3 regions of the Streptomyces sp. XD-27 genome follow, and region 3 is predicted to be linked to each of the others. Evidence: riboswitches for the same ligand, from Rfam matches in the RefSeq annotation. Region 3 holds a riboswitch; each other region holds the start of a gene.
What was found. A riboswitch is a leader RNA that binds a small molecule or an ion and turns the genes downstream of it on or off. The one in region 3 is predicted to bind cyclic di-AMP.
Positions count from the first base shown of each region.

Region 1: linked by a shared signal. The riboswitch ahead of Q3Y56_RS02565 (C40 family peptidase) and the one ahead of Q3Y56_RS14160 (C40 family peptidase) in region 3 are both predicted to bind cyclic di-AMP.
Region 2: linked by a shared signal. The riboswitch ahead of Q3Y56_RS24175 (transglycosylase family protein) and the one ahead of Q3Y56_RS14160 (C40 family peptidase) in region 3 are both predicted to bind cyclic di-AMP.

Region 1 covers NZ_CP130713.1:596,148-599,348, forward strand. Annotated here, with positions in the region: gene Q3Y56_RS02560 (pseudouridine synthase) at 258-932, shown strand; gene Q3Y56_RS02565 (C40 family peptidase) at 925-1,416, opposite strand; cyclic di-AMP (ydaO/yuaA leader) riboswitch at 1,421-1,611, opposite strand; gene polX (DNA polymerase/3'-5' exonuclease PolX) at 1,805-3,201, opposite strand, start outside.
Region 2 covers NZ_CP130713.1:5,537,930-5,541,130, forward strand. Annotated here, with positions in the region: gene Q3Y56_RS24165 (hypothetical protein) at 44-289, shown strand; gene Q3Y56_RS24170 (peptidoglycan DD-metalloendopeptidase family protein) at 439-1,263, opposite strand; partial or broken gene Q3Y56_RS24175 (transglycosylase family protein) at 1,320-1,610, opposite strand; cyclic di-AMP (ydaO/yuaA leader) riboswitch at 1,616-1,795, opposite strand; gene Q3Y56_RS24180 (hypothetical protein) at 2,287-2,838, shown strand; gene Q3Y56_RS24185 (transposase) at 3,048-3,201, opposite strand, start outside.
Region 3 covers NZ_CP130713.1:3,356,737-3,359,937, forward strand. Annotated here, with positions in the region: gene pcrA (DNA helicase PcrA) at 1-1,471, opposite strand, end outside; cyclic di-AMP (ydaO/yuaA leader) riboswitch at 1,628-1,795, shown strand; gene Q3Y56_RS14160 (C40 family peptidase) at 1,803-2,969, shown strand; gene Q3Y56_RS14165 (hypothetical protein) at 2,974-3,201, opposite strand, start outside.

The sequences.
Region 1 (3,201 bases), 2.8 Mb from region 3:
AGACGCAGAACCACCGCCCCGCCCGCCCCCTGCCGCAGCGCGACGGCATCGACCCGGTCCGGCTGCGGCTGCCCGCCGAAGGGGACTGGGCGACGATTCGGGACCACCTGGTCGACCGGCTGCCCGCGCTGGGGCCCGATCGGGTCGACGCCCTGCTGGACGAGGGCGGGATCGTCGGGGCGGACGGGCCCGTCGCGCCCGGCGCCCCCTTCACGCCCGGCGCCTTCCTGTGGTTCTACCGGCCGCTGCGCGAGGAGGTGCCGGTCCCCTTCGAGCTGGAGGTGCTCCACCGCGACGAGAACCTGCTGGTGGTGGACAAACCGCACTTCCTGTCCACCACGCCCCGTGGCCGCCACGTGACCGAGACCGCCCTGGTGCGGCTCCGCCGGGACCTGGGCCTGCGCGAGCTGAGCCCCGCCCACCGGCTGGACCGGCTCACCGCGGGCGTCGTGATGTTCGTGATCCGGCCGGAGCACCGCAGCACGTACCAGTCGCTGTTCCAGGACCGTGCGGTGCGCAAGGAGTACGAGGCCGTCGCTCGTCACGACCCCGGGCTGACGCTGCCGCGGACGGTGCGCAGCCGGATCGTCAAGGAGCGCGGAGTGATGGCCGCGCGGGAGGTGGCGGGCCCGCCCAACAGCGAGAGCCGCGTCGAGCTGGTCGAGCACCGGGGCGGGCTCGGCCGCTATCGGCTGCGCCCGGTGACCGGGCGCACCCATCAGCTGCGGGTGCACATGAACGCGCTCGGGGTACCGATCCTCGGCGATCCGGTCTACCCGGTGGTCGGCGATCCCGCCCCCGACGACTTCAGCGAACCGCTGCAGCTGCTCGCCCGGGAGCTGGCGTTCACCGACCCGGTCACCGGCCGCGAGCACCGGTTCACCAGTCGGCGCACCCTGCGGTCCTGGCCCGCCCCGGAATTGCCTAGTTGACCCGTCCGTACCACACCTGGCGGGTCCAGATCCTTTCCAGCCGGACGGACTTCCCCGGCTTGGGCGAGTGCCAGATCTGGTTCTTTCCGGCGTAGATCCCGACGTGGTAGACGCTGCCGCCGGAATGGAAGAACACCAGATCACCGGCTTTACGAGAACCCGAGGATACGTGCCGGGACTTGTTGTACTGGGCGGCCGCCGTACGCGGCAGCGTCTTGCCCGCCTTCTTGTAGGAATAGAGCGTCAGCCCGGAACAGTCGAACCGGTTGGGGCCCGCTGCCCCGTACGAGTAGGGTGCGCCCTTCTTCGATGCGGCGATCTTGAGCGCCTTGGATCCCAAGGTCGCCGCCTGTGCGTCGGAGCTCATACCCGGGACCAGCAGGGACGCGGTGACGGTCGCCACGGTGAGCGCCGAGACCTGACCCGTCCTGGATATGAGCGCGGGTATACGGGGAAGCACGGTCTTGCGAGAAATCGCGGACATGCCGAAGCCCTTCGTCATCCGCCTGCGAAAGATGACCTGTCGGGTTCGGGCCGGCGAAGTTGCCCGGCCACATAAGTGGCTTCACCCCAAGGACCACCGTGTTCGTGGTCCGCCGTGCTTGGGTCTCCCGCTCCTGCCGCTGTGCGTATCTGTCCGGCCATCCGGTGCGGCGGCAGGACTCGGCGTCCGCCCGGATGGTCCCGCCTCGGTGACGGGATCTTGTACCGGGAGGAGATCCTGCACCATCAACCATCGGACTTCAGAGCCGAGATGGCTTTCTGTGAACTTCTTCACGTCGGCCGTATTTCGGAATTCCAATGCCACGGGAGACTCCGCACTCCTTCACCGAGGGGCCTGAACGTGCCTTCGTGCAACGGGAGTTGTTCTCTCACGAACGAGTGGAATCCGCCTGGTGGAGTGATCGATTCCGGCCCTCGCGCAGGAAGCGGCGCAGCCGCTGGAGCGGCCAGGTGTTGATGACGTCGTCGGGGGTGAGCCAGCCCCGCTGCGCGGTGCCCACGCCGTAGCGCATGTACGCCAGATGGGGGGTGGCGTGGGCGTCGGAGTTCACCGCGAACTTCACCCCGTACCGCTTGGCGCGCAGGATCTCCTCGTCGCCCAGGTCGAGCCGTTCCGGATGGGCGTTGACCTCCAGCGCCGTGCCGGTTCTGGCGCACGCCTCGAACACCGCGTCGAAGTCGGCGTCGATGGCGGGCCGCTTGCCGATCCGCCGGGTGGTCGGATGGCCGATGACCGCGACGTACGGGTTCTCGCAGGCCCGTATGAGCCGCCGGGTCTGCGCCTCCCGGCTCTGGCTGAAGTGCGAGTGCACCGAGGCCACGCACACGTCGAAGCCTTCGAGGAAGTCGCCGGGCCAGTCCACGTCCCCGTCGGGGCCGATGTTGAGCTCGGTGCCGTGCAGCACCCGCATCCGGCGGTGCTCGCGGTCCAGTTCCCGCACCCGCTCGCGCTGGGCGAGCATCTTCTCGTCGGTCATCCGCTGCATGACGAGGTCCGGGGCGTGGTCGGTGACGGCGTAGTACGCGTAGCCGCGGGCCGCCGCGGCCGCGACCATCTCCTCCAGCGGGGCGAGGCCGTCGGTGAGGTCGGTGTGCGTGTGCAGGTCGCCGCGGATGTCCTCCTCGGTGACCAGCTCGGGGAGTTCGCCGCGCAGCCCGGCGGCCACCTCGCCGCGGTCCTCGCGCAGGGTCGGCGGGATCCAGGGCAGGCCGAGCCGGTCGTAGATCTCCTCCTCGGTCTGCGAGGTGATCTTCCTTCCGCTCTTGGCGTGGAACAGGCCGTACTCGGACAGCTTGAGCTTGTGGCGCACCGCCATCTCGCGGACCCGGATGTTGTGCGCCTTACTGCCCGTGAAGTACTGCAGGCCCGCGCCCCATGAGTCGGGGGGCAGCACCCGCAGGTCCACCTGGAGCCCTTTGGTGGTGCGGATGGAGGTCTTCTTCTCGCCGTGCGCGATGACCTCGGCGGTGTACGGCAGACCGCTGAACGCGTCCATGAACGCCGCCGACCGGTCGGCGGCGACGAGGACGTCGATGTCCCCGATGGTCTCCTTCATACGGCGCAGCGATCCGGCGTACGTGCAGCCTTCGCACCCGGTGACCCGCGACAGCTCGGAGACGACCTGCTCGGCGACGTCCATGGCGGCGTTGAGGAGGATGCGGCCGCCCGCCTTCTGCATGAGGGCGATGCCGTGCAGGATGTTCTCCTCGGTCTTCTTCCCGAAGCCCTTGACGTCGCGCAGCCGCTCCTCGTGGAGGGCGTCGA
Region 2 (3,201 bases), 2.2 Mb from region 3:
GGATCATGAATGTCAGGGGACTCTTCTTCGGGGAGTGAGCCCGATGGCAGCGAGCATGTACGTGGTCTGGAGCGCGGTGGAGCCCGGGCGCGTCGTCTACGAGACGCACGCGATCGAGGCGATCACGGATGCCGCGGGCGTGCACGCGGAGGTCAAGAGCGAGACCCACGAGGTCGCGCTCCGCAGCCGGGCGCACGCGCGGTCGATCGCGGAGGCGGGAGGCTACGAGCTACGGGGCGAGGGCGAGGCGTGGGAGAGCCTCCCCGAGGAGAGCCCTCCCGAAGAGTGACGTCCACCCGGAAAGGCCGAAAGGGCTGGGGAAAATCCGACGCCCGAGGCGTCCGGCGCCGCAGGGGGGAAGTGCGGGCCGGAGGCCTCGGGCGTGGTCTGTGACGACGCGCTGGCGCTGTCTGATCGGGTTCGGCTGGTGCCGGAGGATCAGATGCTGACGCCGTGGGCGCGCAGGTAGGCCAGCGGGTCGACGTCCGAGCCGTAGCCGGCGGCGGAACGGATCTCGAAGTGCAGGTGCGGGCCGCTGCTGTTGCCGGTGGTGCCGGACAGGCCGATCTGCTCGCCGCCGGTCACGGTCTCGCCGACGGTGACCGAGAGGGACGACAGGTGGGCGTACTGGCTGTACTTGCCGTCCTCGTGGCGGATGACGACCTGGTTGCCGTAGGCGCCACCCCAGCCGGCGGAGACGACCGTGCCGGAGCCGACGGCCTTGATGCCGGTGCCGGTGGCGACGGGGAAGTCGACGCCGGTGTGGTAGCCGCTGGACCAGGCGCTGCCGGCCTGGTGGTACGGGGTGCCCATCGGGGCGTCGACCGGGGCGGTCCAGCCCGTGGCCGGGGCCTGGTGCGCCGGGGCGGCGGGCTTCGGGGCCTCGTGCGCCGGGGCGGCCGGCTTCGGGGCGGCGTGCTTCGGGGCGCGCGGCGTGGCGGCCTGCTCGGTCAGGGACAGGTCCTGGCCGGGGAAGATGAGGTTCGGGTTGTCGCCGACGACCTCGCGGTTGGCCTCGTAGACGGCCTGCCAGCCACCGTCGACGCCGTGCGTCTGGGCGATCTTGTACAGGGTGTCGCCGCTGACGACGGTGTAGTTCTGCTCCTGCGCCGGCGCGGCGGGCTTGGCGTGCTTCGGGCCGGCCTTCGGGGCCTCGGCCTTCGGAGCCTGCGCCTTCGGGGCGGCCGCGGGGCGGCCTTGGCGCCGTCGGGGGAGATCGCCGGGGCGGGGCCGCCCTGGGTCAGCCCGGCCTTGCCGGAGCACACCGGCCAGGCGCCCGGGCCCTGCTCGGCCAGGACCTTCTCGGCGATGGCGATCTGCTGGTCCTTGGTGGCCAGGTCGGCGCGCGGCGCGTACTTCGTGCCGCCGAAGGCCTCCCAGGTGGACTGCGTGAACTGCAGGCCGCCGAAGAAGCCGTTGCCGGTGTTGATGCTCCAGTTGCCGGAGCTCTCGCAGTCCGCGACCTTGTCCCAGGTGTCCACGGAGGCGGCGTTGGCCGCGGTGGCGCCAACGAAGGGAAGGGCAACGCCGGCACCGCTCGCGGCGAGCGCGAGGGAGACCTTGGCGATGCGGCCGGGGTTATAGCGACGGTGACGTCCGCGAGCAGACATAGGGGTGTTCCTCTCCTACGCCTGCGAGGTGAGCTGTCGGGTTCGGGCTGGAGTTGCCCGGCCGCGTAAGAGGGCAGCATTCACTGCCACCGCAACGCGTCTTCACCCCAAGCCGATTCGCGGGATCCGCGACTCGGCACTTACCTGGTTCCCCCGCTCCTGCCGTGATGCGTCGTCGTTTCTCCTCGGCCGGCGGCAGGATTCGGCGCTCCGGCTTCGGGTCCCCCGAGCCTCTATGGCTGCGGGAGCGGCGGCCACCGTAAGCGGAAGAAATTCACGGTCACAAGCCGCGTGACATGGGGCGATGATCCATTTCCGAATTGACACGGTATTTATGTCACGCTGCGTTTTGGATCTCTTTCGCAGTGAAATGGAGATCTTGCGCAGCGGCGTCACGGAAAAGCGCGCGGTAACCGATCTGACGCATTGCTTATGTGATGCCACGGTGGGGTCACGGGTTCATCGGTATTCCTGTGACCTCGGCCACGGAGGTCCGCTATAACGGCATGAGGCGTTAAAAGTCCGATTTGATCGATGAGTTGCGGGCCGGGCCCTGAGGTGGGGCAGGTCGCCGTCCTGTCGGCAGGACAACGCGACGCAGGCGCGCCCCGGTGGCGGTGCAACACGGCAATCGAATGGCTTGCCTGTGGCGCCATAGTGGAGCGATGATGGCGCCATGGAGCTTATGCGGTATGTCGACAACCTGCGCCAAGAGCTCTCGGTTGCCGTCGAGGCGGGTGACGAGGAAGCACGCGAACTCGCCGAACGCCTCGTGACACCGCTGTCCTCCGCAGTCCGGCTGGTTCTGCTGGACGCTCTGTCGGCCGCCGCGGACGAGATCACCCGGGACCTGGCCCCGGGGTCGGTCGAGATCCGGCTGCGCGGGCTCGACCCGACCTTCGTGGTGACACTACCCCCCACCGATCATGCGCTCGTGGATGAGGTCGAAGGGGGCTTCGAACGGTCGCACAACGGTGTGGCGCCACCGCTGTCCGCCATGGCGCCGGTATCGGCGACCGGGGAGGAGGGCGCGACGGCCCGTATCAACTTCCGGCCGCCGGAGCATCTCAAGGCCCGGATCGAGGAGGCCGCCGGCCGCGAGCAGCTGTCGGTCAACGCCTGGCTCGTCAGAGCGGTGTCCACGATGCTCGAATCCGGCGAGCGCGGCCGCCGCCCCGACCGGCGCGCCCCGTGGAGCGGTCGGCGTTACACGGGCTGGGTGAGCTGACCGTACCCTGCGCCGGGCGCCGCGGCCGTCTTGCCCGTGCTACCTGCGGGGGCGCTCGACCGGGCACCGCCGTGCTGCTCGACGCGCGGTCCACGTCGGGCATCGACAGGCCACGGCCCGGTCGCGCCTCAGCAGCGCGCCGGCGCCGGCACCGCGGGCCCCGGGGACTGTTCCCCCGGCGGTTTTCCGGGGCCCGCATCCCCTCGCCCTCAGCCCCTCAGCTCGGCATTCTGCGGCTGTTCCTGAGTGTGGTCGGAGATGTTGAGAGAGCAGCACGGAGAGGGCTGCGGGAACGAGCTCCGGGACAGGCGCTGGTAGGTGTACGCCGCGGAGACAAGTGTCATGTGGTGGTACCAGCCGGGG
Region 3 (3,201 bases):
GCTCGCCGATGCCGCGCTTGGGCACGTTCAGGACGCGGCGCAGCGGGACGGTGTCCTCGGGGTTGGCGAGCACCCGCAGATACGCGAGCACGTCCCGGACCTCCTTGCGCTCGTAGAAGCGCACGCCGCCGACGACCTTGTAGGGCAGGCCGACACGGATGAAGATCTCTTCGAAGACACGGGACTGGGCGTTGGTGCGGTAGAAGACGGCGACGTCTCCGGCCTTGGCGTCGCCCGCGTCCGTCAGCCGGTCGATCTCGTCGGCGACGAACTGCGCCTCGTCGTGCTCGGTGTCGGCGACGTAACCGGTGATGGTGGCCCCGGCCCCGGCCTCGGTCCACAGGTTCTTGGGGCGCCGGTTCTCGTTGCGCTCGATGACGGCGTTGGCCGCGCTGAGGATCGTCTGCGTGGAGCGGTAGTTCTGCTCCAGCAGGATGGTGCGCGCGTCCGGGTAGTCCTCCTCGAACTGGAGGATGTTGCGGATGGTGGCGCCGCGGAAGGCGTAGATGGACTGGTCGGCGTCGCCCACCACGCACAGCTCGGCCGGGTCGAAGGTGTCGGTGCCCGTACCGACGAGCTCGCGCACCAGGGTGTACTGCGCGTGGTTGGTGTCCTGGTACTCGTCGACCAGGACGTGCCGGAAGCGGCGGCGGTAGTGCTCGGCGACGTCCGGGAACGCCTGGAGCAGGTTGACCGTGGTCATGATGAGGTCGTCGAAGTCCAGGGCGTTGGCCTCGCGCAGCCGCGCCTGGTACATCGCGTACGCCTCGGCCAGCGTCTTCTCAAAACCGTCGGCGGCCTGGTCGGCGAAGGTCTCCTCGTCGATGAGCTCGTTCTTGAGGCTGGAGATCTTCGCGCTGAACGACTTGGGCGGAAAGCGCTTGGGGTCCAGGTCCAGATCCCGGCAGACCAGAGCCATCAGCCGCTTGGAGTCGGCGGCGTCGTAGATCGAGAACGAGGACGTGAAGCCCAGCTTCTTCGACTCGCGGCGCAGGATGCGCACGCACGCGCTGTGGAAGGTCATCACCCACATGGCGCCGGCGCGCGGGCCCACCAGCTCCTCGACGCGCTCCTTCATCTCGCCCGCGGCCTTGTTGGTGAAGGTGATCGCGAGGATGGAGCCCGGGTGCACCTTGCGCGCGCCGAGCAGGTGGGCGATGCGGTGGGTGAGGACACGGGTCTTGCCGGATCCGGCGCCCGCGACGATGAGCAGGGGCGCGCCGTGGTGCTCGACGGCGGCCCGCTGCTGCTCGTTCAGCCCCTCCAGCAGCGCGGCGGGGTCCGCGACCGGGCGTGGCGCGCCGTCGCGGTAGTACGGCTCCCTCGGTACGGGCACGTTAAAAGTGTCGCCGAAGAGGTCATGCGGAACCTCCTCCCCGACCGGGGGACCGTCGGGCTGGGGATCCTCGGGCGGCGGCTCCGCGCCGTCGAGGTCCGCCAGGAAGCTGTCATCAAAGAGGCTGCTGCTCATCGCCCACCGAGTCTAGGGCCCGCCACTGACAGCCGACACGACAATGTCACGGAAAGATCTCGGGCAAATCGAACACCAGCCTTCCCAGGGGCCTCACTGGTTGGCTACGGTGCTCGCTCAGGCGGCCCGCTCCCTGTCGGCGACCGAAGCCGGCGCGTGCCGCCACCGCCGAGTCCGGCCCGCCCCTCAGGCGGTTCCGGAGCCGGGGACCCACCCGCACAATCTGGGGTGAATCGGCCCGTACGTCGCACGTACGGCCGTAGGGCAGCCTTCCGTACGCCCGAACCCGACAGCTAACCCGGTAGGCGGTCCACGGAAGGAGTCGCCTCCCTTGGCGTCGCACCGCAAGCCGCGTCCTCGATTGCTCGAGTCGCCCGCCGGCCGCCGCACGGCCGTGGGGGTCACCACCGCCGCACTCGCCTCGGTCACCCTCCTGTCGCAGACCGCGAACGCCGCGCCGCGCGCGCCGAAGCCGACGGTCGAGGAGGTGAAGAAGAAGGTCGACGCCCTCTACCGGCAGGCGGGCACCGCCACGCAGAAGTACAACGCGGCCAAGGAGGCCGCGGGCAAGCGGCGGACCGAGGTGAACCGCCTGCTGGCCGACGCCGCCACCCGCACCGAGAAGATGAACGAGGCCCGGCGCACCCTGGGCGCGTACGCGGCCGCCCAGTACCGGCACGGCGGGATGGACGGCACCGCGACCCTGCTGCTCGCCGACGACCCGCAGGACTTCGTCGACCAGAACCACCTGATGGACCGGCTCACCGGGCGGCAGAAGGACGCGGTCGACGACTTCCGTACGCAGCAGACGGAGCTGGCCCGGCAGCGCGGCAAGGCCACCCGCAGCCTGGCGGAGCTGACCGCGTCGGAGAGCCGGCTCAAGGCCGAGAAGAAGACGATCCAGCAGAAGCTGTCCCAGGCCAGGACGCTGCTGTCCCAGCTGACCGCGGAGGAGAAGGCGCGGCTGGCGGCACTGGAGAAGAAGAAGGAAGCGGAGGCGCGGCGCAAGGCGGCCGAGCTGGCGGAGAAGCAGCGCGAGGAGGCGGAGCGCAGGCGCCAGGAGGAGCAGCGGCCGGACACGGGGACGGGTGACGGTACGGGTACGGGTGACGGGTCGGGGACGACGGACCCGTCAGCGCCCTCCGACTCCACCAAGGCGGCGCAGGCCGTCGCGTTCGCGCGCGCCCAGATAGGCAAGCCGTACGTGTGGGGCGCCACCGGCCCGAACTCCTACGACTGCTCGGGGCTGACCCAGGCGGCGTGGAAGTCGTCCGGGGTGACGCTGCCGCGCACCACGTGGGAGCAGGTGAAGGTCGGCACGCGGGTGTCGACGTCCGAGCTCAAGCCGGGTGACCTGGTCTTCTTCTACGACGACATCAGCCACGTCGGGCTGTACATAGGCGACGGGATGATGGTCCACGCGCCGAAGCCGGGCGACAACGTGAAGATCGCGCCGATCACCGAGATGCCGATCTACGGGAACGTCCGCCCGGCGTGAGCGATCACGTCCACATCACCGCGATGAAGATGTTGGCGGTGGTCAGCAACCCGACCGCACCAATGACGGGGGCGGGCACCTTCTCCTCGTCCCGCTTCACGTAGACCAGGCCGAGGATGACGACGAGCAGCGCCGTCTTCACGCCGATCTTGACGTTGTCGAGGCTGTTGCCGTCGGCCTGGTTGAGCCCCACGAGCGCGATGCCCGTCACCAGCATCGTGAGCGCGCCGTG